Regions from separate parts of the Virgibacillus sp. L01 genome, predicted to be linked through region 2. Evidence: a T-box and tRNA genes for the amino acid it is inferred to sense, from the RefSeq annotation. Region 2 holds a T-box; the other holds one or more tRNA genes.
The links. A T-box is a leader RNA that pairs with one kind of tRNA and senses whether it is charged. The one in region 2 lies ahead of glyQ (glycine--tRNA ligase subunit alpha), so its partner is inferred to be a tRNA-Gly.
Positions count from the first base shown of each region.

Region 1: it encodes a tRNA-Gly, which carries the amino acid that the T-box ahead of glyQ (glycine--tRNA ligase subunit alpha) is inferred to sense. The anticodon was not compared.

Region 1 covers NZ_JBQQCP010000002.1:67,804-83,980, forward strand. The annotation lists gene ACTWQM_RS05395 (hypothetical protein) at 1-130, opposite strand, end outside; gene ACTWQM_RS05400 (SDR family oxidoreductase) at 245-1,348, opposite strand; gene ACTWQM_RS05405 (sensor histidine kinase) at 1,467-2,558, shown strand; gene ACTWQM_RS05410 (response regulator transcription factor) at 2,558-3,193, shown strand; gene ACTWQM_RS05415 (ABC transporter ATP-binding protein) at 3,399-4,331, shown strand; gene ACTWQM_RS05420 (ABC transporter permease) at 4,347-5,615, shown strand; gene ACTWQM_RS05425 (ABC transporter permease) at 5,612-6,727, shown strand; gene ACTWQM_RS05430 (DinB family protein) at 6,788-7,276, shown strand; gene ACTWQM_RS05435 (alpha/beta hydrolase) at 7,402-8,361, shown strand; gene ACTWQM_RS05440 (S9 family peptidase) at 8,635-10,632, opposite strand; gene dat (D-amino-acid transaminase) at 10,695-11,558, opposite strand; gene ACTWQM_RS05450 (Crp/Fnr family transcriptional regulator) at 11,708-12,397, shown strand; tRNA gene ACTWQM_RS05455 (tRNA-Gly) at 12,612-12,685, shown strand; gene ACTWQM_RS05460 (ABC-ATPase domain-containing protein) at 12,816-14,519, shown strand; gene queG (tRNA epoxyqueuosine(34) reductase QueG) at 14,534-15,679, shown strand; gene ACTWQM_RS05470 (methylated-DNA--[protein]-cysteine S-methyltransferase) at 15,843-16,177, shown strand, end outside.
Region 2 covers NZ_JBQQCP010000004.1:73,595-89,771, reverse strand. The annotation lists gene ACTWQM_RS09180 (pyruvate, water dikinase regulatory protein) at 378-1,181, opposite strand; gene ACTWQM_RS09175 (helix-turn-helix transcriptional regulator) at 1,197-1,826, opposite strand; gene glyS (glycine--tRNA ligase subunit beta) at 1,963-4,041, opposite strand; gene glyQ (glycine--tRNA ligase subunit alpha) at 4,041-4,919, opposite strand; T-box leader at 5,160-5,333, opposite strand; gene recO (DNA repair protein RecO) at 5,397-6,146, opposite strand; gene ACTWQM_RS09155 (YqzL family protein) at 6,191-6,340, opposite strand; gene era (GTPase Era) at 6,436-7,338, opposite strand; gene ACTWQM_RS09145 (diacylglycerol kinase family protein) at 8,281-8,649, opposite strand; gene ybeY (rRNA maturation RNase YbeY) at 8,639-9,103, opposite strand; gene ACTWQM_RS09135 (HD family phosphohydrolase) at 9,105-11,249, opposite strand; gene ACTWQM_RS09130 (PhoH family protein) at 11,330-12,289, opposite strand; gene yqfD (sporulation protein YqfD) at 12,292-13,494, opposite strand; gene yqfC (sporulation protein YqfC) at 13,519-13,800, opposite strand; gene ACTWQM_RS09115 (hypothetical protein) at 13,924-14,397, opposite strand; gene floA (flotillin-like protein FloA) at 14,425-15,420, opposite strand; gene ACTWQM_RS09105 (NfeD family protein) at 15,451-16,177, opposite strand, start outside.

The DNA.
Region 1 (16,177 bases), on a different contig from region 2:
TCAGTAATACGAGTGTGGCAAACATTAACATCAGCTCAAGAGCACTGTCAACTGGTATCACTCGCTCAACCCCTTTCATCGGGGATTTGAAGCCGCCAAGTAATAAGAGAAAACTCTTCCACCACTTCATAATTGAAGCCACCCTGCATAACCTGTCCCAAATATTATACTATAAAAGGAATCAAAAATGTGGTAATTTTTAGGAAATGGTACAATATTCTCATAAGTCTGTAAATTTAACAGTTTAGTTAATTTGTATGTGCTTGCTGCGATCATGCTTGTATTTTCGATAAAACTCAACCATTGGTCCAATAGTGTCCTTCAAATCAGGACAAACAATCCCAGATCCTTTTAAATCCGCTACTGCTGATGAACAGTCAAATGATGCATCAATTGTGAAATAATCCATTGCTTCCAGTTCGACTTGAAGCCACTTCCGCACTGGCCCCGCTGAAAGGGAACTTTTTACCCAAGATACAGGAACCGTACCTTTTGGTGTCTTTCCTAAATAAGCCTCAGCGAGTATTTTCTGCAACTCATGCATTGTGTATGGATTTGGATCAGTCAAATGATATGTTTTCCCTTTGCCAACAGGTGCGATTGCAAGGTAACTTGTTGCACGTAATACATAATCAGATGGTACAAAGTTTCCTTCTGGCTTACCATCGCCCATATATGGGAGGAATGGAAGGAAACTTATATGATCAAGCAAATTCAGCATAAAATATAAACCGTCAAACTTGATGGTTTCCCCAGAACTTGAGTGACCTTTCACAATACCAGGCCTGATAATAGTAGTCGGAACAGATTGTTTAAGCTCCTCAACTAAAACTTCTGCATGATATTTTGTTTCTTCATAATGATTCTTAAATGACTGCCCCGCAGCTAATTCATTTTCATAAATCTTCCCTTCGCGCATTCCCGCTACATATGCCGTACTAAAATAAGTATAACGCTCGAGATTTCCTAATGTTTTTACCCAATTACATATGTTTTCTGTTCCATCGACATTTACTTTATACGCAATGTTTTTGGGTACTGCCAGATCATAAACGGCTGCAAGGTGAAAGACATGGGTAACGGATTCCTGTATTTCACGATTTATATCGTGTTCAAGTGCCAGGGTTGGCTCTGTGATATCGCCGGTTACAACGGAAAATATACTCGGATCATGTCCGGTGGTTTTTGCCAGATTGATAATCTCTTTGGTGGCTTTGTCCTGGAGGGAGGGTAATACTAGTAAGTAGATTTGTTTGATGTCTTGCTGATGATCATGGAGAAGTTGCTTAATTAAGTTTGATGCAAGGAAACCAGGGTAGCCTGTAAGAAAATATGTATGCTGTTTCATATAATCGCTCCTTTTATTTTAATTACTATTATTATAGTATAAGATAGACCATTAAAGAAGATATTTCCAAATTAATAGAATTCTGCTAGTCTTTTTCTACGGGGCGGGTGATAATTGAGTGAGCATTTTTTGGGTACGGTTTGGAATATTTTGTGGACTTTGGACCTTGCTGATCTTCAGGCACAGTGAAAATCAATCTGTAAGTTTGTTGATTGCAGCACTTGCGTTAGGAATATTTTTCTTTCTATCTATTCGGAAAGAATTGCTTTTTCTTTACATTAGTCTGTCTGTAATCATCTTTATTCATGGAATTATGTTGATAGATGAAGTTACATACTCAATTTTATTATTATTTTTTCTAGCAATTATTGCCGTGTATCGCCATAAGCAAAAGCATTTGACCATCTATTTAATCTTTAATTTGGCATTATCCATAATGATGGTTGTTTATTTTAATGATAGTGTTGTTGAATTAATTATTCTATCCAGTTTCTTCTACTTTATGGTAACTGCGGTTAACCGATTGTATTTGGAAAAAAATGAGCAACATGAGATGTATGAACAGATGTCAGGTGAGTATCGTAAATTAAAAAGGATGAACCTGGTGGCAGAAAGGGATGCCCGTCTTGAAGAGCGTACGAAAATTGCCCGGGATATCCATGATTCGGTAGGACATCGATTAACAGCTTTGATTATGAAACTGGAAATGCTGTCTATTCAAAAAAATGCAGCGGAATATAGTGAATTAAAGGAAATGGCACAGGGTAGTCTTGATCAGACAAGGCAAGCTGTAAAAACTTTGCAAAGTGAGGAACATGAAGGTCTGGCTACGGTTGTTCACTTGATTCGTAAACTTGAAGCAGAGAGTAACATTCAAGTTCAGTTCACCATTAAGCAAGGGGTGCTGTCAGTTCCACTTTCCAATGATAGAAGTGTTGTTTTATATCGGGTCATTCAGGAAGCATTAACCAATGCGATGCGCCATGCACAATCAAAGGAAGTACATATTAATTTAGGCCGGTCAGCCACAGGAGCTATTTCATTCGAAGTTTTGAATCAAATCTATGATGCAGTTCCGTTCGAATTTGGATTCGGACTATCGAATATGAAAGACCGAGTGCAAGAAGTTAATGGAACACTATACGTTTATCAAACAGAAGAAAAATTTGTTGTATTAGGGACGATTCCTGTGAATGAGGGGGAAGAGTAATGATTCGTGTGCTGCTAGTTGAAGATCAGGCAATTGTTAGGCAGGGGCTGAAGGTAATATTGGAACAGGACGAAAATATTACAGTAACCCATGAAGCGGAAAATGGTCAGCATGCTTTGGATATTCTGGAAAAACATATGGTAGATTTTATCATGATGGATGTGCGGATGCCTGTGGTCAATGGAATTGAAGCGACAAGAAAGATAAAGAAGCGATGGCCAGAAGTTAAAATCTTGATTTTGACAACGTTTAATGACGATGAATATGCACTTCAAGCGTTAAAAGAAGGGGCAAATGGATTTTTATTAAAAACATCGGAATCGACTAAATTAATTGCTGCTGTTTACAGTTCTATGAGCGGAGGTTTAACAATTCATGAAGAAGTAGCGGCAAAAGTGATGCCACGTTTATTGGGACGTTCATCGAACAATGCTGCAGTTAATGTTGATCTGACTTCAAGGGAATTAACAATAACACGTTTGATTGGCGAAGGAAAAACGAACAAGGAAATCTCAGAAGAGCTGTATTTATCAATCGGTACCGTTAAAAATAACATCACTCAAATTCTGCAAAAAACAGGGCTTCGTGACCGCACACAACTGGCTATCTTTGCGGTAAAACATGATATAGGCTAGACTTCCTGCGTGAGTGGGGAGTTTTTTTAATGCGGGTGTAGAGGAGGTTCCAACCAGATATCGGGAACTTCGACCGGATATGTGACAACTTCAATCCCAGGATAAAAGTGACGCAGGTCATCCTCTTTTTATGACTATTAGTGACTTGAGGCAGTATGCGACGTTAACAAGACATCGTATAATAAATTAAGAGGAGGAAGTAACGATGCTTGAGTTAGTTGATTTATCCAAGAAATTTAAACAATTTTACGCTGTGAAAAATTTGAATATGTTTATCGAGAAAGGTGAAATTGTAGGTTTGCTGGGGCCAAATGGTGCTGGGAAATCAACAGCAATTTCCATACTGTCGTCATTAATTGAACCGACAACAGGTGATGTTCGATTTAAGAATTCCAGTATTATTAAAAGTCCCGGTCCAATTCGGAATGTGATTGGTATGGTGCCACAGGAGATTGCATTATATGATGATTTGACTGCAGAAGAGAATTTGCAGTTCTTTGGCAGAATTTACCGGATGTCAGGTGTGGAACTGAAACAGAAAATTGATGAGGTGCTGGATCTGATTGGCTTATCAGATCGGCGTAAGAATGTAGTTAAAAAGTTTTCAGGAGGCATGAAGCGGCGTCTGAATATCGGTGTTGCGCTACTGCACAATCCAGAGTTAATCATTATGGATGAACCAACAGTTGGGATTGATCCACAGTCGAGAAACTATATCCTGGAGACGGTGAAACGGCTTAACCGTGAGAAAGAGATGACTGTATTGTACACAAGTCACTATATGGAAGAAGTGGAATTCCTTTGTGACCGTATTTATATTATGGACCAGGGTAACCTTATTGCGTCTGGAACGAATGAGGAAATTAAACGAATTCTTTCAGCTGAAAAAACGATTGAAATCAAGTCTGACCGGATAAATGAAACTTTTGTCCAACTACTTCGAAATGACACAACGATAAATAGTGTTACAGAAGGTGAGAAAGCTGTAACAATAATTGTGCCAAAAGAAACAAAAGCGTTCGGTACAATTTTGAAGTATGCGGAGGAAGCTGAAATTGAATTGAATTCAGTTGATGTTCAGGAGGCAACATTAGAGGGTGTGTTCCTGCATCTTACCGGAAGAGCGCTACGGGACTAGGGAGGAGAGGGTTTTATGATCTGGCAGATTGTGAAAAAAATAGGGTTAACATTGGTGCGTAATCCTCAGCAGCTGCTTCTGCTACTCGGCCTTCCGATTATTCTAATTGCAATTTTAGGTGCAGCGCTTGGGAATGTAATGAATGGTGAAGAAGTTACGATAGATGCCAAGGTTGCCATTATTGAGCATGGAGATGAAGTGGAACAGGTTAACCGATTTGCAAATGATATCAAAAACAGTGGAGTGCCTCTTGAAAGAGTAGAAGCGATTCAAGCAGCAACTGGAGAGTTAGCCCCTATTAAACTATTGAAAGAATCCGTTTTTGGGAGTGAGGGATTAAAGGAATTAGTACAATTGGAAAGCGCTAAGCCTTCTGAACGGGAAATAATACTGAATGATGATTCCTATACAGCGGTTATTGAAGTTCCAGAAAATTTCACATATCACACGCTTCAAAATTTCTTTGGAATGGGGGATGGCGAGACTTCATTAAACGTATCCCGTAACGAAGGGAAACAGCTGGGGTCTACGATTATTTTGGAGGTTTTACAGCAGTTTCAGGAACAATTATCGCTAACAAGCTTTGTCGGTGAGAAGGGTATTTCGATGGAAGCGATCCAGGTTGATACAGAAGCAATTTCTGGTGAGATAACGACGATTGACCAGACGCAGCCTGTGACAGCTAAGAATTATTATGCAATTGGAATGGCTGTCATGAACGTTCTTTTTCTTGCATCTACAATAGGTTCCTATGCCTTTCTTGAAAAAAGACTCCACGTTTTTAACCGTATTATTTTGGCCAACGTGTCAAGGTGGGTTTATTTTTCGGGTGTATTAATTGCTGGTACTGTATTTGGCTTTCTTCATCTATTAATTGTGTTTGGTGTATCATGGATTCTCTTTGGGGTAGCGTGGCCAAATATTCTAGCGTTCTTGATTGTTACATTTGGTCTGGCAATAGCGGTTGGAGGGTTGTCCGTTTTGCTTACTGCTATTAGTTATCGGATTAATTCGGAATTAGTAACGAACTTTTTTCAATCGATTGTCATTACGATTATTGCCTTTTTAGGGGGCAGCTTTTTTCCAATTGGTGATACTTCTAAGACGATTCAATTTATTGGTAACTTAACGCCTAATGGTGCTGGGATGACAGCTTATCTTAGTGTGCTTAGAGGCGAGCCTATTTCTTCAATCTGGGAGCATGTTATTTTCCTTTGCCTGTTTTCAGTTACGATTGTTGTAATTGCGGCACTTAGTTTTCCGAAGAGGGGGCAAACGGCATGAAAGGTATTTTCTTAGCAAAAATAAAAATGTTTATGCGAAATCCATGGACGTTTTTGATTATGATTGTCATGTCGGTTGGGTTTGCTCTTATTTTAGGAGGGTCCGGAAACTTTACATCAATCAGTGTTCCCCTTTATGCAGCTGATGAATCTGTCCGTGAGTCGATGGTAGGTGAAATGTTAGATGAATCTGATGCATATTCTTTTAAATGGCTTTCTGAAGAAGAGATGATGGGGCAAATCTCAAGTGGAAAAGCTGAGGTTGGTGTTGAGCTCCAGGAGGATGATTTTAATGTGATTGTTGGAATGTCATCGCAAAATACCAAGATGGTTCAGCAAACAATAAAGGAAGCTTACACGAAAAAAGAACAATATAGCCAAATTCTTACCGAGACAGATGCAACAACACTGAGTAAAAAAGAACAGGTTCTGGATGACTTGGAAGCAGCTTTAGATGAACCGGTATTTGGTATACAGTCAAGCAATTTCCGGGGATCAAATGCGGTTATTATTGATAACACATTCCATACGTTATTCGGATTTACATTGTTTTTTGTAATCTATACGATTGCCTATAATGTATTTTATATATTGACAGAAAAGAAGGATGGCATTTGGGATAGGGTTATATTGTCACCAGTTCGGAAGTGGGAAATGTATACAGCAAATTTCGTTTATACGTTTATCACAGGATATCTGCAGGTGGTAATTGTATTTCTGGTATTTCGTTATTGGATTGGTGTAAATTTTCAAGGAAGGTTTATTGAGTCGCTGCTTGTGATTATTCCATATGTTTTTGCAATTGTTGCTCTATCCATTTTGATAACAGGCTTGGTTAAAACAGTTCAGCAATTTAACGCAGTGATTCCAATTGTGGCTGTGAGTATGGCAATGATTGGCGGGGCTTACTGGCCGATTGAAATTGTTCAATCCCAGTTTATGTTATTTTTGTCGAAAATCGTTCCTATTACGTATGGCATGGAAGTGTTAAATGGTGTAGCCATTTATGGTTATCCGGTGGAAGATTTATTATTTCCAATCAGTATATTATTGCTGATGGGTGTCATGATGACTGGAATTGGCATTCATTTAATGGAAAAGAGGTACGTGTGACCTGTTATTTTCAAAAGAAATATATCACTGATAGAATAAAAGTATGTGAGGGGTGATGGATTGGAAATTAATAATCAGGCACGTGAAGAACTTTTAACAGAAGTAAACGGAATCTCAGATGAAAATTTAAATAGAAAACCTTCAGCAAACAGCTGGTCAATAAAGCAGATACTCGAGCACTTGTATCTAATGGAGGGAGCAATCACAAAAAAAATTCGAAGTCAGCTGGCTCATGGTGAAGTAGTTAATGCAGCTGATAAGCCAATCAAATTGTCTGTTGATCGGAACAGGAAAGTAGATGCTCCAGAATTTGCCCAACCCAGTGAATCGTTTGCTTCGCTTGAGGAATTGAAACAGAAGCTAGAAACGACACATAGCGAATTGTCGGAATTGGCTGGGACATCGGATGAAAAATTCTTGGCGGAGAAAGGATTTGAGCATCCGGTTTTCGGTCAAATGAGTTTGAAACAGTGGATACCATTCGTGGGGTATCATGAAAAGCGGCACACGGAACAGGTGAAAGAAGTGAAAATAGATTTAGGGCTGTGAGGATGAGGCGAGCGACATATTGTTGCTCGTTTTTCTATTGTAAAGAAGTACCAGACTATATAGGGCGAAATTGTTTTTAATTTTTAGTATAATAGAGTTAGAGTATTGTAGAAAGGAGAGCTCTTGTGAAAAAGAAGAAATGGCTGAAAATTATTGTAGGAATTTTAAGTGTTCTACTTATTATAGATATTATTGCGAGCTTCTATTTTTATAATTTAGCAATCGATCGTAATGAAAAAGATTTCTTACAAGGAAATAAAGACTTGGAAGTTTCCGCTGAAGCAATGGATGTCTTCCTTGAAGGTGACTGGCGTGATTGGGTCGGCGAGCAAAATTTTGATGAATGGACGATGTCTTCGTATGACGGGTTGAAGCTGCAGGGTTACTTTTTAGAGGCAAAACAACCAACTAATAAAGTTGTTGTTATGGCACACGGCTACCTGGGTGACGCGATGGATATGGGATTATACGGCCAATATTATTATGAAAAGCTTGGCTATAATATTTTTATGGCAGACGCCAGGGGTCATGGTGCAAGTGAAGGTGAGTACATTGGATTTGGCTGGCATGATCGTAAGGATTATGTTGATTGGATCAATCGGATTTTAAATAAATATGGTCAGGATACAGAAATTGTCCTTCATGGTGTTTCAATGGGGGCAGCAACAATGCTAATGGCAAGTGGCGAGGAGCTTCCTGATAACGTCAAGGCAATTGTGGCTGATAGTCCCTATACAAGTGTAGAGGATATGTTTTCCTATCAGATGAATCGAATGTATAACATACCGGCATTCCCTGTTCTACCGAGCACAAGTCTAGTATCCAAAGCGAAAGCAGGCTATTCCTTTACAGAAGCATCTTCATTGGAGCAAGTTAAGAAAGCTGACGTGCCGATATTGTATATTCATGGTAATGCTGATAGCTTTGTGCCAACCAAAATGGCATTTAAATTATATGAAAATACGAAAAGTGAAGCGGAGATTATGACAGTAGACGGAGCAGGTCATGGGGAAGCATTCGCAACGAAGAAAGAGAAATATATTACTAAGTTGAATTCGTTCTTGGAACAGTATATGGAAGAATAATAATAAAAAGGTTTTCCACCTGGTCGGCGGAAAACCTTTCTATTTTGCAGTTATATAAACTTGAGATATGGCGATATCGACCTGGAAAGCGGGATATCGGTCGGGAATCGAGGATATCGACCTGGAAAGCGGGATATCAACTCGAAATCGAGGATATCAACCTGGAATGCGGTATATCAACCCGAACCATGATATATCGACCGGGACAGCGGTATATCAACTCGAACCAAGGTATATCGCCCACCGATACGATCAACCTGCAACATCAGCGCATCACAAATATTTTTCAAACCAGCCTGTTATGTGGTTTAGGCGGGCGATTCGCATTTTTGGTTTTCCGCTCCGGCTTAATTCGTGGTTAGCTCCTGGGAAACGGACAAATTCAACTTCTTTACGTAAATGCTTCAATGTGGTGTACATTTGTTCACTTTGTTCAATTGGGCAGCGCAAATCCTGCTCGCCATGAACAATAAGCAGTGGTGTTTCCACGTTTTTAGCATACTTCAATGGAGAGAAATCCCATAGTTTAGTGGGGTTATCCATTAGATTTTTGCCGAGTTCCCATTTTGTAAAGAAATAGCCAATATCGCTTACTCCATAAAAACTTAGCCAATTGCTAATGCAGCGCTGGGTAACGGCTGCTTTAAATCGATTTGTGTGACCAACGATCCAGTTTGTCATAAACCCGCCATAACTGCCGCCAGTTACGCCAAGCCGGTTTTTATCGATGAAGTCAAATTCTTTTAAGGCATAGTCAACAGCACTCATCAAATCGGTGTAATCCTTTCCGCCGTAGTCTTCACGACAGGCATCAACGAATGACTGCCCGTATCCATGACTGCCACGGGGATTCGTATACAAAACAATATAGCCTCTTGCAGCAAGTAATTGTAGCTCATGGAAGTATGTCTGGCCGTACATCGCATGTGGACCGCCATGAATTTCCAGTACGAATGGGTATTTTTTGCCCTCTACAAAGCCATATGGATGTAATAGCCAGCCCTGAATTTCCCAGCCATCTTCTGCAGTATAGGTCAGTGTTTCTGGTTCACTTAATGATACATTGCTTAGAAACTCCTGATTCGCGTTGGTTAAGCGTGTTAGCTTCCCATCGCTATTTAATTGATAGAAATTGCATGGGTTTGTTGGAGTGCTAATACCAAGGATGAAGGTGCCAGCACTGTAGGAAAACCCAAAAACATGGTTGTCGTCTTTATACAGTACTTCGAGGTCACCATTCAGGTTCACTCGATATAGCCCGGTTGCACCGAAATCAGTTCCCAGGAAAAATAAATGTTCTTCTGCTTCGTCCCATATTGGTCCTGTTGTTGATTGACCGAGTCTGGTATCACCAATCAGCGCATCACCTAATTGGATATCCCATTCTTTGCTTAAGCATGTCCTTTGAGCCGATTCTGTTTCAAACACATACAGGTCATTTAGTGTTGCACCTTGGTATGCATATTCATGGCCAAAACTGGCAATTTTTGTTCCACTTGGTGAAAACTGTGCACTCCCGTATGCACCATGTCCGGTCGTTAATTTTCTCGTTTCTTTTGTTGAAAGGTTCAGAAGATAAAGGTCGTTCGTGAGCTCATAATCAGCATCGTCATTCAAGTTGGCACTGAACAGAATCTGCTTTCCATCGGGTGTTATATCCTCAAGGTTATGGTTCGCATCTGCTGTTGTTAACTGTTGGAAAATTTCTTTCTCAACGTCGAATAAAATAAGCTGTGTTCGCTTATTATCATAAAATCCTTGTGCGTCCGATTTGTAATCCAAGCGGTTGATTACAATTGGCTGTTCATTTTTTTCTTCCTTTAATTTTTGGCGTTCCTCTTTTGATTGTTCTTGTTGGGCTGTTACATCATCATCTTTTTCCAATGATGCACTGAAAACAATATACTTGCCATCCCTTGACCAGGAAGGATTTGTGGCACCATTCTTAAATGTTGTGATCTGTTTTGCTTCGCCGCCATCTGTATGTATCATCCATAGCTGAGGAAGTCCACTTCTAGTCGACTGGAATATAACTTTCTTTCCATCAGGTGAGAAGGAGGGATTGTTATTTTTTGCTTCACCAAAGGTCCACTGGCTTGGTTTAGCCTCATTTAATTTTTGAAGAAATAACTGTGATGTATATTCATTGTCGTCGTTGGCTGTTGTGGAAACAAATGTATAGGCGTCTCCCTTTAGTGTGAACTGGGGGTCACTGTACACATCAATATTAAACAAATCTTCTGCTGCTAATGCACGTTTCGTTGTATTCAAGAAATGTCCTCCTTCGAAAATATATACTATTAAAAAAGAAAAGCCTTTTGATTAACAAAAGACTAGACTTTATGTTTAGCTAAGTTGGCATCCAGTTCGTATGCTTCCTGTAGTCTCGCTGTAATTTTTCCTGGACGGCCATTGCCTATAAGGTCACTGTCCACCTTAACAATTGGCAAGACTTCTGAAGTGCTGCTGGATAAAAACAATTCATCAGCTGCTGATATATCACTGATAGAAAAAGCCTCTTCTATTAGTGGTATATTATAATCGCGCGTGAATTTTTCAATACGCATACGTACACAACCATGCAGAATATTATTTGTGGCAGGATGCGTATAAATTTTACCATCTTTTACTAGATAAACATTGGAGGAACTGCACTCAGTTACGACTCCGTCTTTATGAAGGATAGCTTCATAGCTGCCATTCTCTTTTGCCTCCTGTTTTGCGATAACATTAGGCAATAGATTTAAGCTCTTTATATAGCAATTTTCCCAGCGGACGTCACGCTGTGTAATGGTAGAAACGCCATCGGATAAATTTTTCAGATTGCGAGGAAAGTCCTCCATATATGCATAAACATTTGCTGGAACATCGGCTGGAAAAGTGTGTTCACGTGGTGCAGAACCGCGTGATGCCTGTAAATATAGCTTTCCATCTGTTGTCATAGAATTTTTGTCTAATAATTCCTGCAGCAAATTTGTTATTTCCTCTTTGGTGAATGGTAACTCAATTTTAATTGCTTCCGCAGATCGAAACAGCCTATTTACATGCTCCTCAAGCAGATAATACGTACCATTATAGATGCGGATTACTTCATATACACCATCACCAAACTGTAATCCACGCTCTTCATATGGATATTTAAGATCCTCACGATTTACAAAATTTGTTTGTGATATGATTACTGGATAGACAGACATACTATTCCCCTCCTTGAAACTTATGACTATTTTATATCTTCTTTCACTTTATGTAAATGTTTTGTTGAATAGTGATAAATATCACGGAATTTGTTTTATCCCCCCTTTATAATGGGGATAGAAGTTAGTAAAAGGGGGCGTGACGATAATTGGAACCAATATTGGAACGACTTACTAAGCATGAATACAGTATTCTCATGGCGAATGCAAAACAAATAAGTGTAAAAAAAGGTGAGTCCATTTTTGAAGAGGGAAGTCCTGCTGATCACTTGTATTTTATACAACAAGGTGAGATAAGAGTCTTTAAAAACCTCGGTGCAAATAAAGATATTACTATTTTTACACGTAGCAAAAATGATGGATTCGGTGAAATCGGTATTTTTAGTGGAGCTAATTACTCCAATTCTGCACAAGCTGTTCAGGATAGTGCACTGTATTCGGTTACACGTCATGAAATTGAAGAGAGCATGGCACAAAATGGAAAGTTAGGTCTTCATTTTACGCGCTGGGTTGCTGAGAACTTGGAAGCTAGTAAGGCAAAAATGCGTGATTATATCGCATTTGGCTCAGAAGGTGCAGTCGCATCTGTGTTTGTCCGGTATTCCAACACATGTGGTATCGTAACTCCTGAAGGTATACAGCTAACAGATCCAATTATGATTCAGGATATTAGCAAACATATTGGTATATCAAGAGAAACAGTTAGTCGTATTGTGAATAAATGGAAAGAACAAGGAATTATAGACAATCTGAATAAACACTTTATACTTAAAGATATGAATTATTTCAGAAGAATACTTGTTTGTGAACAATGTGGTGTTCAGAATTGTGCTATTTAGTTAAACCTGCTATCTCTTATAATGACAATCGAATGTGGATGAAGAAAAGTGGCATTAATTATAAAAATATTTTTTTATTCATGTTCGATTGTTGATATGCCAGTATTTTATAAAATAATAATAAAAAACTATTGATTCGATTTGATAGAGTTGGTATAATAAATAGTGTTCTTGAAAAAAGGAGCATTCATCGTACATAAGATACGGGTGAAGTGCGGGTGTAGTTTAGTGGTAAAACTTCAGCCTTCCAAGCTGATATCGTGGGTTCGATTCCCATCACCCGCTCCATACATAAGTCATAACGCAGTGTTTCGTAACATATCCTACGAAGCATTGCGTTTTTTCATTATAAAACTTGAACTTAAATCAATGAAAGTTGTATTCTTAAGATAACTACGATAATTTGAGGGATTTATATATGAAAAAATTAATGCAAAACTTAAAACAGATTGATGGTAAGGGCTATAAAGCATATAAAAGTGTTCAAGGTCACTACACATTTGATGATTTTGATTTATATATAGATTATGTGCAGGGTGATCCATTCGCCACACCATCCAAGATACGTGTTGTCATTCCAGTTCAAAAACGCCAGGTCAAAAGTGAGTGGCTCGAATCTCAGGCGCGCAAGGTTGCTGCCGAGAATGTGCTTGCCCGCAAAGTTGGTGTAGCTGTTGCAAAGGGTGGGCAATTTATCAAGGGATCTGGAAAGAGTGGAGAGATTCTTTTTGATAAGCCTGGACAGGAAGTTCTGGAGCGCAGCGCTGTTCAAATTGATTCAGCATCTATAACGGTATGTATTTCTGTGGGATTGCCTGCGAATGGGCGAAAAATTAATGGAAGAGAGGCGGAAAAGTTATTTTCACATGCCATTCCAACGATAATTAAAAATTCCATTTTCGCCATTGCGGATGATGAAATTAATCAAGTCATTGAGCTTGCTGATCAGCAGGAAGCTATTCGTAGCGAAATGCGCCAGAATAATTGGATTTCTTTTATTGCTAACGGTTCTGTTTTGCCAAGGGAAAGTGGTATTAGCAACCGGCCATTGAAAGACGCGATTCCATTTAAAAGTCCTGCTGCAGATGAAGTGGAAATTCAGCTGCCGCATCAATCTGAACCGATTAAAGGAATGGCAATTAAAAAAGGTATTTCACTAATTGTTGGCGGTGGCTATCATGGTAAGAGTACGATTTTACAGGCAATAGAACGAGGAGTATATTCACATACTAAAGGTGATGGACGTGAGTACGTACTTACTGATTCAGATGCTGTGAAGATTCGTGCAGAGGATGGACGACAAGTTACTGGTGTTAATATTTCACCATTTATTAATAATTTGCCTCACAAACAGGATACACATTTCTTCTCGACTGAGAATGCCAGCGGAAGTACGTCACAGGCCGCAAATGTAATGGAAGCATTAGAAGCAGGAGCTGCCACATTACTAATCGATGAAGATACCAGTGCGACGAACTTTATGATTCGTGATCATCGAATGCAACAGCTTGTAAAAAAAGATAAAGAGCCAATTACCCCGTTTATTGATAAAATAAGACAAATGCGTGATCAGCTTGATGTATCAACAATTCTTGTAATGGGAGGATCCGGTGATTATTTTGCTGTGGCCGATTCGATTATTATGATGGAAGCATATGTCCCTTATAATGTAACGAATGATGCAAAGGAAATAATGGAAAAATACCCATTATACCGTGATACATTATTGGACGAAGCTTTTGGTGAAATTGCTGAGCGTAACTTTCAGCAGAATTCGCTGCAGACTAATAAAGGAAGTCGTTCGAAAACACAGGCGAAAGGCTTAACCAAAATTATCATGGGGCGGACGGATATATCATTTGATGATACCGAGCAACTTGTGGATTCCTCGCAAACACGCATGATTGCAGAGATTATTCAATATTTGGATCGAACTAATGGGCTTGGTGCTAAATCGTTAAATAAACTACTGGATGATCTTGAAGAACAGATGGATAAAAGTGGATTAGCGTCATTTACGACGTTTAAAAATCAGCATCCAGGTGATATCGCACGACCACGCCGGTATGAAATTGCTGCAGTGTTAAATCGAATTCGTACAGCTAAGGTTACGCAACAATAGAAGGAGGGTTACCGTTGAATACAGACCAATTGAAGCAGGAGATTATTGACTACAGCAAAGAAATAGGCATCGATAAGATAGGATTTGCATCTGCTGATGTGTTTGGTGAATTGAAGGAACGATTACGGCACCAGCAGTCGCTTGGCTATCAATCAGGCTTCGAAAAAGGGTCTGTGGATGAGAGAACGGAGCCAGAGCGGTTACTACCAGAGGCAAAGTCAATCCTTTCGATAGCAATCGCCTACCCTTCACGAATTAAGGATGCACCAAAAAGTACGAAAGATGAACGCCGCGGGATATTTTGCCGGGCTTCATGGGGTGTGGACTACCATGTTGTTTTACGGGAGAAGCTTGAGAAGCTTTCTGCCTTCATTGAGGAAAAATTCCCTGATGCAGTAAATAAGGTGATGGTCGACACGGGTGAATTATCAGATCGTGCGGTGGCAGAACGTGCTGGTATTGGCTTCAGTGGTAAAAACACTTCTATTATTACACCTGAATTCGGATCATACGTTTATCTTGGTGAACTGATTACAAATATACCATTTGTCCCTGATTCGCCGCTTGCAGATGGATGCGGTTCCTGTACAAAATGTCTGGATGCTTGCCCAACTGGAGCTCTTGTTCAAGGTGGACAGTTAAATGCACAGCGCTGTCTTGCTTTCCTAACGCAGACAAAAGACTTTATGCCAGATGAATTCCGTTCACAAACCGGAAATTTTATTTATGGGTTTGACACGTGTCAGGTTGTTTGTCCGTATAACCAGAAGGTAGACTTTCATAATCATCCAGAGCTTGAACCAGAACCAGATGTTGCAAAACCAAAATTAAAACCAATGCTTCGGATTTCCAACCGTGAATTTAAGGAAACGTTTGGTCATATAGCGGGTTCCTGGCGAGGGAAGAAACCGTTACAGCGAAATGCTTTGATTACACTCGGTCACTTCAAGGACATTACGGCTGTTGATGAAATGATTGAGGTAATGAAAAACGATGTTCGTCCGGTAATTCGAGGTACTGCTGCATGGTCACTTGGCAAAATTGGTACCGATGAGGCGTTTGAAGCAATTATGGAAGCAATGGAAAAAGAAACAGATGAACAGGTTTTATTTGAAATGGAAAAAGGATTGAATTTTCAACAGGAGTTTTCCACCACTTAATATGCTTAGCTGTACTCTAAGAGTTTGTTGCTTTTTTTCAAGCAATTTATCTTAACAAGTAATTGATATAAATCGCGATACTGACTAAGGATAACCAATTTAGATCAATAGCAACCAACTTTTAGAAAACATCCTAAAAAATATACGGAAAGAGGATTTGGTTATGGAACTATACTATGATGAGACGGAATCACCAGTTGGTCCGTTGACAATTATTAGTGATGGTGAGCACATTGTTCGAATAGAATATGGATCATTTAATCAAATGGAAGTGAAAATGCAAAAGTGGAGTGCACGTTATTTTAATAATCCGGTATTCACCCATAATCCTGGGACCGTTGATCATGTCAAAACGGAACTCCAAGACTATTTCAAGGGCAAACGCAGTGACTTCTCATTTGACTTTACATTCCATGGTACCCCCTTTCAGCATAAGGTATGGCAAGCTTTATACGACACCATATCATATGGAGAAACAAAAACGTACAAAGATATTGC
Region 2 (16,177 bases):
CTTTAATATAATTCGATACTTGTTAAGAAAATCCTTCATGATTCGACAATATTTTTTTAGAAAGTCGAAAAAATTTCCTTCCATGCAGTATAAGACTTAGAAGGATTTGTTTAACTTGTTGTATTATTGTACCTCTTGACGGGCTTCTGTAAACCTTTTAATCGAACTATTCAAATGCCCATATACTGTAATTCTACATGATTGAGTAGTATTCCTTCCTATATCTTAATGTTTTATTTTTCTGAATACGTCAATAGGTTACAATACATGCTTATTATTTTATTTTGACACAAAAAATAATTATAATACAAAAACGTTAAAATTACCATCAAAAAACATTCTACTTGTTATGCAGAATGTTTTTTGGATAATTTTCTTTATTTTTTAACCATATGAGAAATAATATTTGCTGTCTCTTCAACTGCTTTATTGGATACGTCCACAACCCTGCACCCAAGTTTATTAACTAAGTCATGAAAACAATCAAGCTCTTGATGAATTCTTTCCATATTCGCATATGTAGCCTGATCACCAAGTCCTAATGCCTTTAATCGTTCTCTTCTTATTTCATTAAGTTTCTCGGGGCTTATTTGCAATCCAATACATTTTTTAGGATCTACTTCATATAATTCTTCAGGTGGATCAACTTCAGGAACAATTGGTACATTGGCGACCTTTAATCTCTTATGTGCCAGGTACTGTGATAAAGGAGTCTTAGAAGTACGAGAAACACCGATTAATATTATATCAGCTCTTGCAATTCCGCGTGGGTCCCTGCCATCGTCGTATTTAACCGCAAATTCGATTGCTTCTACACGTTTAAAATAGTCCTCATCTAATTTATGGACTAGTCCAGGCTCAAGACGCGGGTTATGATCAAAGAATTTTTCCATTGCATCCATCATTGGCCCCATTATATCAATTGCTTCAACGTCTTTCTCGTTTGCTTTTGAATTTAGATATTTTCGTAAAGTAGGATCTACAAGTGTAAAACCGATGATCCCCTGCTTCTCCTGGGCAATCTGAATGGTTTCATCAATTGTTTTCTTATCTTCTACATATGGCACTCGCTGTATATTATATTCACCATTATTAAATTGACTCAACCCCGCTTTGATTACTAATTCTGCAGTTTCTCCAACGGAATCCGACAAAACATAAACTAGTGGTTTAACACCCATGGTCCGGCTCCTCTCTTATAAATGCTCATCCATTATTAACTCCACAAACGCCTTCGTTATCGTGGTTTTCGTGATACGCCCCACAATTTCCAAGCCACTTTCAGTATCTTTAATAACAGGCAGTCCATCAATTTGTTTTTCAATTAGCTTCTTTGCAGCATCTATCATTAAATCCTCACGGTAACATACAGTAATATTAGGCATTCTCGTCATAATAATATGTACTGGTACAGCGTTTAAGTCCTGATTTCCAATGCTCGCTCTCAATAAGTCTTTTCTTGATAAAACACCTATTAAACATGCGTTGTCATCTACTACAAAAAGCGTCCCGACATCTTCTAAAAACATTGTTGAAATAGCGTCATAAACAGAAGCATCTTCTTTAACAACTATAGGGACTGACTGATATTCCTGAACTTTAAATTGTTTTATCTTTTCGGTCAGTAGTTCGGTTCCGGTCTTACCTGTATAAAAATATCCAACCCGTGGTCTTGCATCAAGGAAACCAGCCATGGTCAAAATAGCTAAATCCGGTCGTAATGTGGCTCTTGTTAAGCCTAAATGTTCAGCAATATTTTCACCGGTAATTGGGCCATTTTCTTTAACAATTACAATAATTTGCTCTTGTCTATTTGATAACTCCACTTTTTCACCACCTAACGGCTCAATGTGACATACTATTTATTCAATATTATAGACTATATAGAGTAAAAAAGAAATAATGTTACCTTAAAATAAGATTTAAAAGTGTCTGGTTTAAATGCCCTTCTATTTATTCGTATTAGAATTGCTGCTTCCATTCGATTATAGAAAGATCCGCATAGTCGTAAGTTAACGCCGCTATTAAGTTTACCAGTGACAACCGATTATTACGGACTTTATCGTCCTTTGCCATAACCATATTATGTTCAAAAAAGCTATGAATCGGTTCTGCCAATTTCCCTAAGTATAACAACGCATCCTCAGCTTGCTGGTTGTTATTCGCGTCGTTGTAAGAATCCCTTACTTCTAAATAAACTTGGTACAATTCCTTTTCAGATGGTGTTTCAAAAAGCTCTGGATTAACTGTAGCTATATCCGTTTTCCTGGACAGGTTAATCACTCTGACAAGAGCCTCCTGAACAGATTTAAAATCGTGATCATTTCGTTTTTTGGATAAAATAATTGCTTTCGCTAACGTATAAGAAATAACACCTATTTGTTTATGCAATACTGATTGAATAACATCTTGCTCAAGCTTCACTTCTCTAAATATATATGTGGCACGCAAGCCAAAGAAATGTTCTAATTCACTTCTGACTTTGTTCGTGTCGTTAATTGCCAGGTTATGATAAAACTGCTGTGTTAAATCCAATAAAGATTCAACCGTAATATTCCACTTGTTTTCTTTTAATATTTTCAAGATACCCACTGATTGACGTCTAAGACCATACGGATCCTGAGAACCAGTCGGAATTAATCCTACTGAAATACAACCGACAATTGTGTCCAGTTTATCTGCAACACTAACAATAGCACCTTCTATTGTTTCAGGTAGACGATCATCAGCATGAACCGGTAAATAATGATCTGCAACCCCTCTTGCAACTTCTTTCTCTTCGCCAAAATTTATCGCATATGTTTGCCCGATAATCCCTTGAAGCTCTGTGAATTCATCCACCATATTTGTAGGTAAATCAAACTTACAAATTTCAGCAGTCCTAATTGCCTTTTCTTTCGTTTTTTCATCAAGATTAAGTTGTTGCGCCAATTGATCTGTAATCCTGACAACTCGCGATACTTTATCACTTATTGTTCCTAGTTTTTCCTGAAAAACAACTCGCTCCAACTTCTCCAAATAATAATCTATTGAATGTTTTTGATCTTCTTCAAAAAAGAATTGGGCATCAGATAATCTCGCGTGTAATACCTTTTCGTTGCCTTTCACTACAGTATTTAGCGCTTTGTCATCACCGTTTCGTACGCCGACAAAGTAAGACAACAATTCTCCATCCTTTGATTTCACAGGGAAATACCGCTGGTGTTCTTTCATAGATATTATTAACACATCTGATGGTAATTTTAAAAACGACTCTTCGTATGATCCAATAAACACCGTTGGATACTCAACAAGATTACGAACCTCATTCAGCAAACTATTATCAATTGGTACTTGAAATCCGTATTCTGTTTCTATCAATTTAATCCCATTGGTTATTAAATGTTCACGTTCATTCGGATCTGCTATAACGTAATTATCCTTCAGTTCAAATTGGTAGTCTGATGGCGATGTTAAAGTAATCCTTCTTCCTAGAAACCGATGACCGAACGTGAAATTACTGGTTGAAACATCAGCAATTTCGAAAGGTATAACCTGGTCCTCATACAATGCAGCAATCCAACGTATTGGGCGTGCATATCGAAGGCTTTGTTCGGCCCAGCGCATATTTTTAGGAAACTGAATAGATTCGATAATTTCCTTGAACGAAGGAAGCAATTCAAACGTATCTTTACCGATAATATGTCTTTTTACGAAAATATAGGTTGTCCCTTTTACATCATTTGTATAGATGTCTTCAACAGTCTTCCCTTGGCCTTTTGTAAAACCAATTGCTGCTTTTGTCCAACTTTCCTCATCATCTTTGGCTATGTTAACAGCTGGCCCTTTTACTTCCTCTTCAAGTGATGATTGGGTTTCGGCAACATCTTTTATTAAAACGGCAAGTCTTCTTGGTGTTGAAAATGAAGTTATCGAATCATATGAAATACGTAAGTCATCAAGCCAATCTTTTGTTTTACTAATAAGTTGACTTTCCGCTTTATCAATAAAACGCGCTGGCAATTCTTCCAGCCCTATTTCAAACAATACATCTTTAGCCATTATTCTGCCTCCTCTGTTAACATAGGAAATTCTAACCGTTCACGTTCTGCTACATATGCTTTAGCAATACTCCTGGCAAGGTTTCGTATCCTGGAAATATATCCTGTACGTTCAGTTACTGAAATGACACCCTTAGCATCGAGTAAATTAAATGTATGCGAGCACTTTAATACGTAATCGTAGGATGGAAAAACCAATCCCTTTTCCATTGTAACTTCAGCCTCTTTTTCATACATAGAGAATAACTCAAATAACATGTCAGTATTAGATTCTTCAAACGTATATTTTGAATGTTCGTATTCAGGCTGGAAAAAGATATCCTTAACCGTTACACCTTGTGTCCACTCCAAATCAAACACGTTTTCTTTATCTTGAATATACGACGCTAAACGTTCAATTCCATAAGTGAGTTCAACTGTTACTGGATTTGCTTCAAGACCGCCAATTTGCTGAAAGTATGTAAATTGAGTTATTTCCATTCCGTCCAGCCACACTTCCCATCCTAGTCCTGCAGCACCCAAAGTCGGATTTTCCCAATTATCCTCTACAAAGCGTATATCATGTTCCAACGGATTAATACCAAGTGCTTTTAATGAATCTAAATATAATTCCTGGATATTATCTGGGGATGGCTTCATAATTACCTGAAATTGGTGATGCTGATAAAGCCGATTAGGGTTTTGCCCGTATCGACCATCCGCCGGTCTTCTTGAAGGCTCAACATAAGCTACATTCCACGGTTCTGGTCCAAGACTTCTTAACAGGGTCATTGGAGACATTGTTCCCGCACCCTTTTCAACGTCATAAGCTTGCATTAAAATACAATTTTGATCTGACCAATGTTTTTGTAAAGTTAAAATCATTTCCTGTATAGTCATTTTTTATAAACCTCCATATTTAATTTATTGAATAATGAAAGCGCAAGGTCTGTACAGCGCCGTATGGAACACGCTCACGAATAGCGAGTGGGGCGACGTTACCGCGCAAAGTGTCCGCCTGCAGTCTAAATCAAGAGTAACACATTAACAAATAGGTAGATTACTGCTTTATTTATTAATAATGAAATTGATTCACTTTCTTAACACTAAAAAAAATCCATCCCTATGTCACTTAAATGACATAGGGACGGATATCATTCCGCGGTTCCACCCTACTTGCCCTATTATAAAAGAGCCACTTTATACCAATTGCTCAGGAGTGCCGTTCCTTATCGTCCTATTATCCAGCTTTCACTATTCTGGACTCGCTCAAAATAGCAACCAATAAGTACTATTCTCCATCAATGCAATTAAATGTTCTATTTAAAATATGTACAAATAATACTGTATTACCACCAGAACTGTCAACAAAAAGACTTATTTTAATTTATCCAATTGATTTAAAAATCGTTTTGATTTTAAATAATAGCCACCATACTGTTCATAATAGGCATCAATCAGCTGACGCAATAAATCTTTATTTGCTGATTTTACTGAAATTGTACCGACTCTTTCCAGTTCTACACTCATAAAAATATGCAACAACTTGGCTACATTATCTGGCAGCATAGTTGCTTCAGAATCAATATGATTACATCGCGAACAAAGTAAACCACCTTCAGCTATTGAAAAATATAACGGCGTATCTCTCCTGCCACAGCTCACGCAATTACTAACTGTCGGTGCAAATCCGCCTTTTGCAAATAATTTTAACTCATACATCATCATTGGAATTTCTGCATCTGCATCATCATGTTCGGCAATCCAGGATAATGTCTGGTATAGCTGGTCAAACAAATAGTTATCCGGTAGATTTGAATCAACTAATTTATCGGTTAGTTCAACTATATATGCAGCATATGCTGTCTTAATTATATCTTCCCGGATAAAACGGAGCGAATCAACAACATCTCCCTGTTGAATCGTACTTAATCCCGAATTGATATAGATGAAAAATTCACCAAGTATGAATGGCTGCGTAACAGCAGCCATTCTGCTTTTTGGTTTTTTGGCTCCCCTCGCAATAGCAGTGATTTTACCTAGTTTGTTACTGTAAATCGTAACTATTTTATGTGATTCACTGTAATCTTGCGTTTTAATGACAATACCTCTCGTCTTTTCAAGCAAATAGTATCACCTTCTTAGGTCAAACCATTGAAAATCCCCATGTACTATAATTTAGGTTCAATCGATGATACTTCTTCATCTTCCTGTTGAATCGAATCACCTGTACCGTGTTCTCTTTCTTCTAACTCTTTCAATAATAAATAGGTTTCAATGTTTCCTGTCTGACTAAATAATCTCCAGGTTAAGTCGATCACAAGAAACCCCACCTTCCTTTATAGCATATTGAAAAGTACTTACTACTTAGAATTACCATACATGTTCATTCAATGAGTTTTAAATTTTACCATGTTTAATATTCATCACTGCGGAAACCAAATTCACGCAACTGTGATTGCTTGTTGCGCCAGTCTTTTTGAACTTTCACCCAAAGCTCCAAGTAAACTTTTGACCCTAATAATGCTTCAATATCTTTTCGGGCTTTTTTACCGATATCTTTTAACATACTTCCTTGCTTACCGATAATAATTCCTTTTTGGGTTTTCCGTTCTGTAACAATTGCTGCCTGAATAAAAACTGCATCTGATTCTCTTGTCTCAATATTCTCGATTACAACTGCTATTGAATGTGGTACCTCTTCCCGGGTTAACTGCAATACTTTTTCCCGTATTAACTCGCCAATAATGAACCGTTCAGGATGGTCTGTTATTTGATCTTCAGGATAATATTGTGGACCCTCAGGTAAATGTGTTTTTAATATATTAAGCAAATGTGAAACATTGTTTCCATGCAGCGCTGAAATTGGAATAATTTCTTCAAAATTGTACTTATTTTTATAACGTTCTATCAAAGGGAACAATTCATCTGGATGAATTAAGTCCACTTTATTGATGATCAGGAAAACCGGACGCTTTACTTGCTGCAGCCGTTCAATTATATATTGATCACCTTTTCCATAACCTTCATTAGCGTTAATCATAAAAAGAATTGCATCCACTTCATTCAAAGTATCTTCTGCTATTTTCACCATGAAATCACCCAAACGATGCTTGGGTTTATGGATTCCCGGTGTATCAATGAATACTAGCTGTGAATCTTCTTCCGTTAGAACGCCTTGAATTTTATTTCGTGTCGTTTGAGCCTTATCACTCATAATCGCTATTTTTTGCCCTATTACATTGTTCATAAATGTTGACTTTCCTACGTTAGGTCTACCAATAATTGCTAGGAACCCTGATTTAAATTTAGTATCCATATTATGTCCTCCGAAGCAGTTATTTCTATTTGATATAATCATCATACTACAAAATGCAGCTAGTTTCATGTATCCGACAAAACCTTTAAAAAGTTTCTGTAAATCCTCATAAAATGACATAAGTAGTATTTCAACTTTCGCAGCGTAAAATAAACGCATAAACCTTGAAGGAATAAGAAAGGCTGAAGATATAGTACTTGAGTTGACATTGGATCAACAGTACGTAGTTGATATAAAATGCGAAGTAACATGCTGAGTGCTATGATACCGCTTCGGAAATACACTTTGCGCACCAAGGGTGGCTGATGAGCCTCCTTGCTCCTACGTCGCTGCGTAGTCTCATCTAGGCCTCAACTCCCCACAGGAGTCTCCGTGTATTTCCTACGCTGGGACTGTTTACCTTGATTTTCTTAGCCATAGGGAACACTTCAACTTCTAATCAAGAAGCCTCTTCCAGTGGAGGCAGAATACGCAGGCTCCTATGGGAGCAGCACGTTCCGAAGACCCCGGAAGAAGTGACTAAATGAAGGCCGACTAAAACCGTCCTTTGCGGACAACGTCGGCATACCCCTTGCCGGGGCAAGGAGGCTGAGGTCGTGCCCATGGAAAGCGAAGTATTCTGCCGGAACGAATGTAAGCACTCAACCATTATAGAACAAAAGAAAATCTTCACTAATTCGCAGTTTATATCTTATGTGTACAAAAAACTTTATCAAATGTTGTCAAGGCAACTATTAAAAACGTTCTGAGATTATCAAGATAGCTGTTTGAGCTTATTCTATAGATGCGAAAGTTGAGTAGTATTAAAAATTTTTCTTAGAACCCCCTATGCTTTGGAGTGCAATCCCCAATTGAAAGGGCCTTAGTTGCACTTATACAGCAAGGAAGTGCTTAAGGAATTGACTTCGCTGCCAAAAAAACCTTCGTTCATTGAAGGTTTTGTTAAAACAATCCGTATATTTTCGGTAAAAAAATTAATAATCCTACGACTAACGAAATTAAGGCAGCCAGTAAAACTGCACTTGCAGCAACATCTTTAATTGTCTTAGCTAACGGATTCGCTTCAGGTTTCACATAGTCAATTAGCTTTTCAACCGCTGCATTAGTGGCTTCAGCAACTAATACTAATCCAATTGCAAGCATAAGGATTGCCCACTCTATTAAAGTTAAGTGTATTATCGTGCCTGCTATAATAACTGTTATTGTTGCAATTAAATGTATCCTAAAATTTCGCTCTGTTTTGGTGACTTCTTTAATTCCATTCCACGCATGTAAGAAACCAATTGCCCTTTTACTTTTATTATCGTTCAATGCCGAATTCACCCAGAATTTCTTCTTGCCTTTTAAACATTTTCAGTTCATCCTCTTTATCCATGTGGTCATAACCAAGTAAATGCAAGAAGCCATGTACCGTTAAAAATCCCAGTTCCCTCTCAAGCGAATGGTCATAATCTTTCGCCTGCTCCTCCGCTTTTTCGACAGATATCACAATATCACCAAGAACTAACGGAATATCTTCGCCAACAATGTCCAGTTCATCATCAGTTTGTTCCTGCATTGCAAACGATAATACATCAGTAGGTTTGTTAAGCTGTCGGTAATTCCGGTTAATTTCCTGAATTTCACTGTTATTGACAAAATTTATCGATACTTCAGCTTCCATGGAGATTGCTTCTTTTTTTGCAGTGAAAATAAGTAATCGTTGCAACATATCAATATAATCGGTAGGTACAGAATTAGTTTGGTCATGAAAATCGATATACATTTTATTTTGCCTCCTTCATAGGGTACTGGATTCTTGAATGAAAAATCCCTTTTAATGATTTACAGATAGTTTGGTGAACTTTATCCAATTCCATTAATGTAAGTGGACATTCATTTAATTGTCCATCCATAAGACGATCATTTACAATGGAGGATACTATTTCTTCAATCTTTTCCTCTGTAGGCTCATTCAATGACCTTACTGCAGCCTCCACAGAATCACATATACATATTATTGCAGCTTCTTTCGTTTGCGGCTTTGGACCAGGATACCTGAAGTTATTTTCCTTCACATAGCGGTTACTTTCCTTTTCTTTATAATAAAAATATTTTAATAAAGTAGTTCCATGATGCTGCATCGCAATATTTATAATTTCTTTTGGAAGTTTATGTTTTTTAAGCATCGCTGCTCCATCATATGGATGGTTAATAATAATTTCTGCACTTTGTCTTGGCTCAATTATATCATGAGGATTAGAAATCGATAACTGATTCTCAATAAAATAATGTGGCCTTACTGTCTTACCAATATCATGATAATACGCACCAACCCTTGCTAGAAGACCATTTGCACCGATAACCTCACAGGCTGATTCACTAAGATTGGCCACCATTACGGAATGATGATACGTACCTGGTGACTCAGTTAGAATTTTTCGAAGCAATGGCTGATTAGGGCTTGCTAATGAAAGTAATTTTATATCTGATAAGATACCTAATCCGGTCTCGAAGATTGGTAATAAGCCAATAGCTAAAACTGCTGAAAGAAAGGCAGAAGCAACTCCAAAACCAGAATGGATTAATAAATCTCCTAACGAATACTTTTCAAATGAGAGGAAAAGAAACAATACTACAATAATAATATTAATTGCAGTAACACCTGCGCCTGCCTTAAGAATAGCCAACCGATCCTTAACGTCCGAAAGGAAAATAATACCAGCCATTTGCGAGAAGAAGAAGTAAATACCGGCCTCTATATTTAATGCACCCGGGATTTGTTCGTTAAAAATTATGCTTCCCAAAATTGCATATAATATTGAGAGAACGATTGCAAACCTTTCACTGAGTAATTGTTTTACAAGTAAGGCTCCTAATGCAACTGGAACTGCAAAAAATAACTGGCTTACCGGAACGGTTATCATACTTACCACTTTCATTAGTGCTACAACTATAAAACTTATTAATATTATGGAAGCAATTTTACCTTTATCTAAGTGATTACCTTTGGAAAGCAGGTTCATCTCATAACCAACAACCGAGATTATTAAAAATATTAATAAAGCCAATCCTATGACTGGATAAACATTTCGTTCTTTATCCAACAAACCAGCTAACTTTAGGTCCTGGTAGTATTCATTAGTAATTACTTGGCCTTCTCTGACAATTATTTCACCTGCTCGAATTACAACAGGCTCGACGCTGCTTGCTGCATCCTTTCGTGCATCCATTGTTTTTTCAACATCAAAAAATGAATTTTCCACTACTGCAAACTCGCTTAATTTTACGAGGGCTTCTTTTAAACTGTCTGATATATTGGAATACTTTATATCTTGTTCCATCTTGGCAATACCGCTTTGGATATTTTCAACACGGACACCATTCCTTAATACCTCTTTCAGTGAAGCAACAAACATTTCTTTGCCTTCTATACGTACTTGTGGACTTACTTCAACAAGTTCATAAAATACTCCATCATTGACTTCTTCAGTTATCTCAGGCGACAATATCTGCTTTAATCGCTGTACTTTCACCTGGCTCGGCATTACACCTGCATTATTCTCACTAGGCGACTCTGGTAAATTTTTTACCTCTTCTGCTTCCAATTTTTCAATTGCATCAAATATTTCTTCCACATATTCTACTTGTTCTTCAGTAGTTTCAGTTGATATGTCAAATCTATCTTCAACAGCTTGAACAGTTTCCCGGGTTTTTCGTTGTGTTTCCTGTTCATTTTCAATAGTAATTGGCGAATGAATTGTTTCCTTAGCACTGGAAAACCGTTCAATATCATATGTTTCTGTAAATACGTTGTTAACAGTTACAAGGAAAAAAAAGACACCTAAAATAACCACCGGCAAAACAACTGTTACCCATTTTATCCGGATCTTAAATAGTGTCTTTACAAAGTTTTGCAGCAACTTAGTCATAATTTTCACCTCATAACTGATAAGCAATTAGCTATGTAATACAGAAATAAGACCCGCTTTTGGGGGTCTTACACTATGAGTTAATTTATTTTTTCATAGGCATCAATAATTTTTTGTACCAGTGGATGTCTTACAACATCAGTTTGATTTAAATGAATAATTGAAATTCCGTGGACAGATGACAATAGTTGATTTGCTACCTGTAACCCTGATTTCACACCTTTAGGTAAATCAATCTGAGTGATGTCACCGGTAATTATCATTTTGGAGCCGAAACCTAGACGTGTCAGAAACATTTTCATTTGTTCTGGTGTAGTATTCTGCGCCTCATCCAATATAACAAATGCATCATCAAGTGTACGTCCACGCATGTAAGCTAATGGAGCAATTTCAATTGTATCCCTCTCGATTAAGCGCATCGTATGCTCCGCTCCAAGAACATCATGTAATGCATCATATAATGGCCTCAAATACGGATCAACCTTTTCTTTTAGATCACCAGGTAAAAATCCAAGGCTTTCACCAGCTTCTACTGCAGGGCGTGTTAAAACAATTCTTTTCACTTCGCCGTTTTTTAAAGCATGAACAGCCATTACGACAGCTAAATACGTTTTTCCTGTACCAGCGGGACCAATACCAAATACAAGGTCATGAGACTTAATTGCTGACACATAATTTTTTTGTCCTAATGTTTTTACCCTGATTGATTTTCCCTTAACATTTTTGGTTATTTCATCTTCAAAAAGAGTTTCAAATTGGTTAATTTTTCCTTTTTTTGCGAGATCGACTGAATAGACAACATCTCGTTCCGTTATATCCAATCCTTTTCTCACTATTGTAAGAAGAGTAGACAAAATCTCTTCTACAAGTTCAATTTCTTCATTTGTGCCAGAAACACCTACTTGCTCTCCTCTTGTAACAATCGATACATTTAATTGCTGTTCTATTTGTTTCAAATATTTATCATTTGTACCAAACAAAGCTAATGCTTCATTAGGATTGGTTAATTGTAACTCAATTGTTTTCAAGTTTTCTGACATAATCAATCTCCTTGATCTATTGATTCTTCTTTAACAATATTTTCTTCCACAGCCATATATAAGATTAGTTTAACTTTACCATTCTCAATTGTTTCATGCAAAATTTTTTCAGAAACAATCTTCGCATCAGGTCCCAGTCGTAGCATTAACTCGTTTTTTGCCTGTTCAATTCCAATATTAATTGCATCTTTCTTACTTCTCTCTACTTTATTATACCTTTTTTCACTTAAAATAGTTTCAATTATTTGTACCGGAAGCTTCCATTTCAAAAAATACAGGTCTTTTTCAATTCTTTCCCGATGTATTTCATTATAATCAGGTGAACTGAATCCCCATACAGGCACCTCGAAATCATTGATACTTAAATGGTATTTACGTTCACGATTTCCGGTCAATAGTTCATGACTTGCTTCTAGCGGAATGGTCACCTCTGTTTCATACCATGTTTTCGCAATTATTTCTCCCTCGGCGGCTATTAAGTCATATTTTTTGTCCTCTTCGCTATCATCAAAGTTGAGCTTTCCGGAAACAAGAACTTGTCCAGGTTCAACATAATCATTGACTCTAACCTTAGGGAGCCCTTTAGATACATACATTTTCTGAATGACACCTTTTTTTGTAGCTACTAAATTTCTGGGTCCCTGTACCTCTTTTTCTTTTACTATCGTTTTTTCTACTCCTTCAAGAACATAGGATGTCCCTTTTTGATGCACGCCAACCCACAGTAATTCAGGTACATCATTTACTAATTGTTGTTGTACTTCGCTAGGTGAATCCAGTGTAAAAGTCCATGCACCTTGATGAATACCATATTCCGTCAGCTGTTTGTTTATTTTTTCCTCTATATCTTTTGGCACGCCTATTATTCTAACTTCCCAAATAATATTCGACAGAAAAAAAATTAGCATAACACTAAACAACAAGCCAAGCACAACTTCTTTTTTACGGGTGAATTGCTTAAATAAAAATGGCAAACCTTTTTTATTTAAAAAGGTCACTTTATAACTTGTCCGACGTTTAATATCCTTTAGTATATCAATATCACTTAGTTTAACATTACCTTTACACGCTGTTTCAGATTCCTTTTTAATATCCCACACTGTAATACCTTGATCAATACAATATTGAAAGAAAAGTTCAGGATTTTGACCCTTTATTAAAATTGTTACAAAACCAGTAAAAAACGACCCCTGTATATGTTTCATGTCCTCCTCCTTTTATTATCTTATTTAATCTGGAATAAATCTAACTTCAGTTATCAAACCTTCCAGTAAAATCTCTTCAGGTACCATCATTTTCAACACAAATGATGATCCTGATATCTGTACATACCCCTTATTGGTTTTAAGCTTTAATTCGGTATCTGAATAAACAATCAGTCCTTTATGATTCTCAATATAGACATGTATTTGGCCAATCATTGTTATTCTCGGCAACTCCAACATGACATCAGTTGGAAGTGCAAAATGTTTCATAAACCATGGACCGATTCGTTGTTGCCATTTTTTCACTGATGTGGCCCCCTCTCACATTCATATTTATGAAATTAACGACAGGATAAGAACAAGAAAAAAGAACCACTACCCAGTTAAGCATCTATAGCTCAATAAGTAGTGGTTCTTTATTTGAATTAGTTATTTTCTTCGCTGTTTCACAATACTTTGATATGGTTCCTTAGCTCTCGGCGACCCTAAAACTTCTGCCATGATAACGCCGTTTACCAGACCTTGTTGATTTAAATTATTTTTTATCCGTCTTTTAAATCGTTTTTGTTCAACTGATAACTTATTACCAGTTTGGTTGATGTTATCATTTTCATTAATGATTGCATCATGCTTGCGTTCTTCGATTGCCTTTTGGGTAGCTGTATTCATGCGATCGGCAAGACGTTCACGTTGTTCCTGCTGCTGTTCCTCAATTGAGGTTTTTTCTTCTGAAACTTGCGTTTGGTAATCACTTCTCGCCATTCCACCACCCCCGGAAGGAGTTGGTGAGGGGTTAGGCGAATTAACTGTTCGTTTCTGTTTATTGGTATCTTTATCAGACTTATCTTTTAAAAAACCTGCAAGTCCCCCAATAATTGCAAGGATTATGAGAATGACATCCATAATAACCCTCCTGTACAGGCTAATACATTATTTATTGTCATTGTCTTCTTTATCATTATCTGACAATTTCCCAATAGTATCACGCATATCTGTATCAGCATCTATATTTTTATAGTTCATATAATCCATTACGCCAAGATTTCCTGATCGTAGTGCCTCAGCAAGTGCAAGTGGAACATCTGCTTCTGCTTCGACAACTTTTGCACGCATTTCTTCAACTCGTGCGACCATTTCCTGTTCCTGTGCAACAGCCATTGCTCTTCTTTCTTCCGCCTTAGCTTGAGCAATATTTTTATCTGCTTCAGCCTGATCGGTTTGCAGGATTGCCCCGATATTTTTACCAATATCCACATCAGCAATGTCAATTGAGAGAATTTCAAATGCTGTTCCCGCATCCAACCCTTTGCTTAAAACATTTTGTGAGATTGAATCAGGGTTTTCCAGTACTTTTGTATGTGCTTCTGAACTACCAATCGTACTAACAACACCTTCACCTACACGGGCAATTACTGTTTCTTCTCCAGCACCACCGACAAGGCGGTCAATGTTAGCACGTACAGTAATTCGTGCCTTTGCTTTCACTTCAATACCATCCATCGCGATACCTGCAATAAATGGCGTTTCAATAACTTTTGGATTAACACTCATTTGAACAGCTTCTAAAACGTCACGACCAGCTAAGTCAATCGCTGCTCCTCGTTCAAAGGATAGTTCGATATTTGCTCTATGTGCAGCGATAAGTGCGTTGACCACTCTATCTACATTACCACCCGCTAAGTAATGACTTTCCAGCTGATTTGTGGTTAATTCCAATCCTGCTTTATGTGCCTTAATTAACGGATTAATTACCCTTGAAGGCACAACCCTACGTAATCGCATCCCAACAAGTGTGAAGATACCTACTTTAACACCTGCAGCCAAAGCGCTAATCCATAGCATTACTGGAATAAATGTAAATAATACTGCTACAACAATTAATATTACCGCTATTATTATGACCGGCATAAGTTGTTCTAAATCCATGTAAATTCCTCCTATATATTCATCTCAAAATTATACTTCTCTTACTACCACACGAACCCCTTCTACCTTAACCACCTTGACAGGTTTATTACTTTGAATAAACCCTCCTTCTGATACAACATCTAATCGTTCATCATCGAATATCGCTGTACCTGATGGACGTAACTGAGTTACTGTTACACCTTCCAACCCTATTAACTCCAACCGATTAACAGAAGAAACATATCCAAGTTCAGTTGATGTCTGATCCTTTAATATAATATGGCGAAAAAATCCTTTTTCCATCCCCATTGACTTAAACAGTATAATAGCAGCTATTATGGCTACTATGAAAGCTATACCAATACTCATTGACATGTGGCCGATATCCTGACCTGATATAAGCAATGACCCAACCACAGATCCAACTCCAAGTAAACCGACTATTCCTCCGGGGACAAAAAACTCTGCTATGATTAATACCAAACCTAAGATTAGTAAGATAATGGCTTCCATCCCAGCCAAACCTGCAACGACATGTCCATAGAAAAACAAAATTAACGATAACAAGCCCATTATACCTGGAATTCCAAAACCGGGAGAATACAACTCTACAATCAACCCAAGACTTGCAACTGACAATAATATCGGAACTACAACCGGGTTAGTTATAAACCGGGCTATATTTTCAGCTATTGTGGGTTCTTTCTCAACAATAGTCGCATTGTTTAATCCAAGTTCATTTAACAATTCTGTTCTGTCTTCAACAGTGGCATTT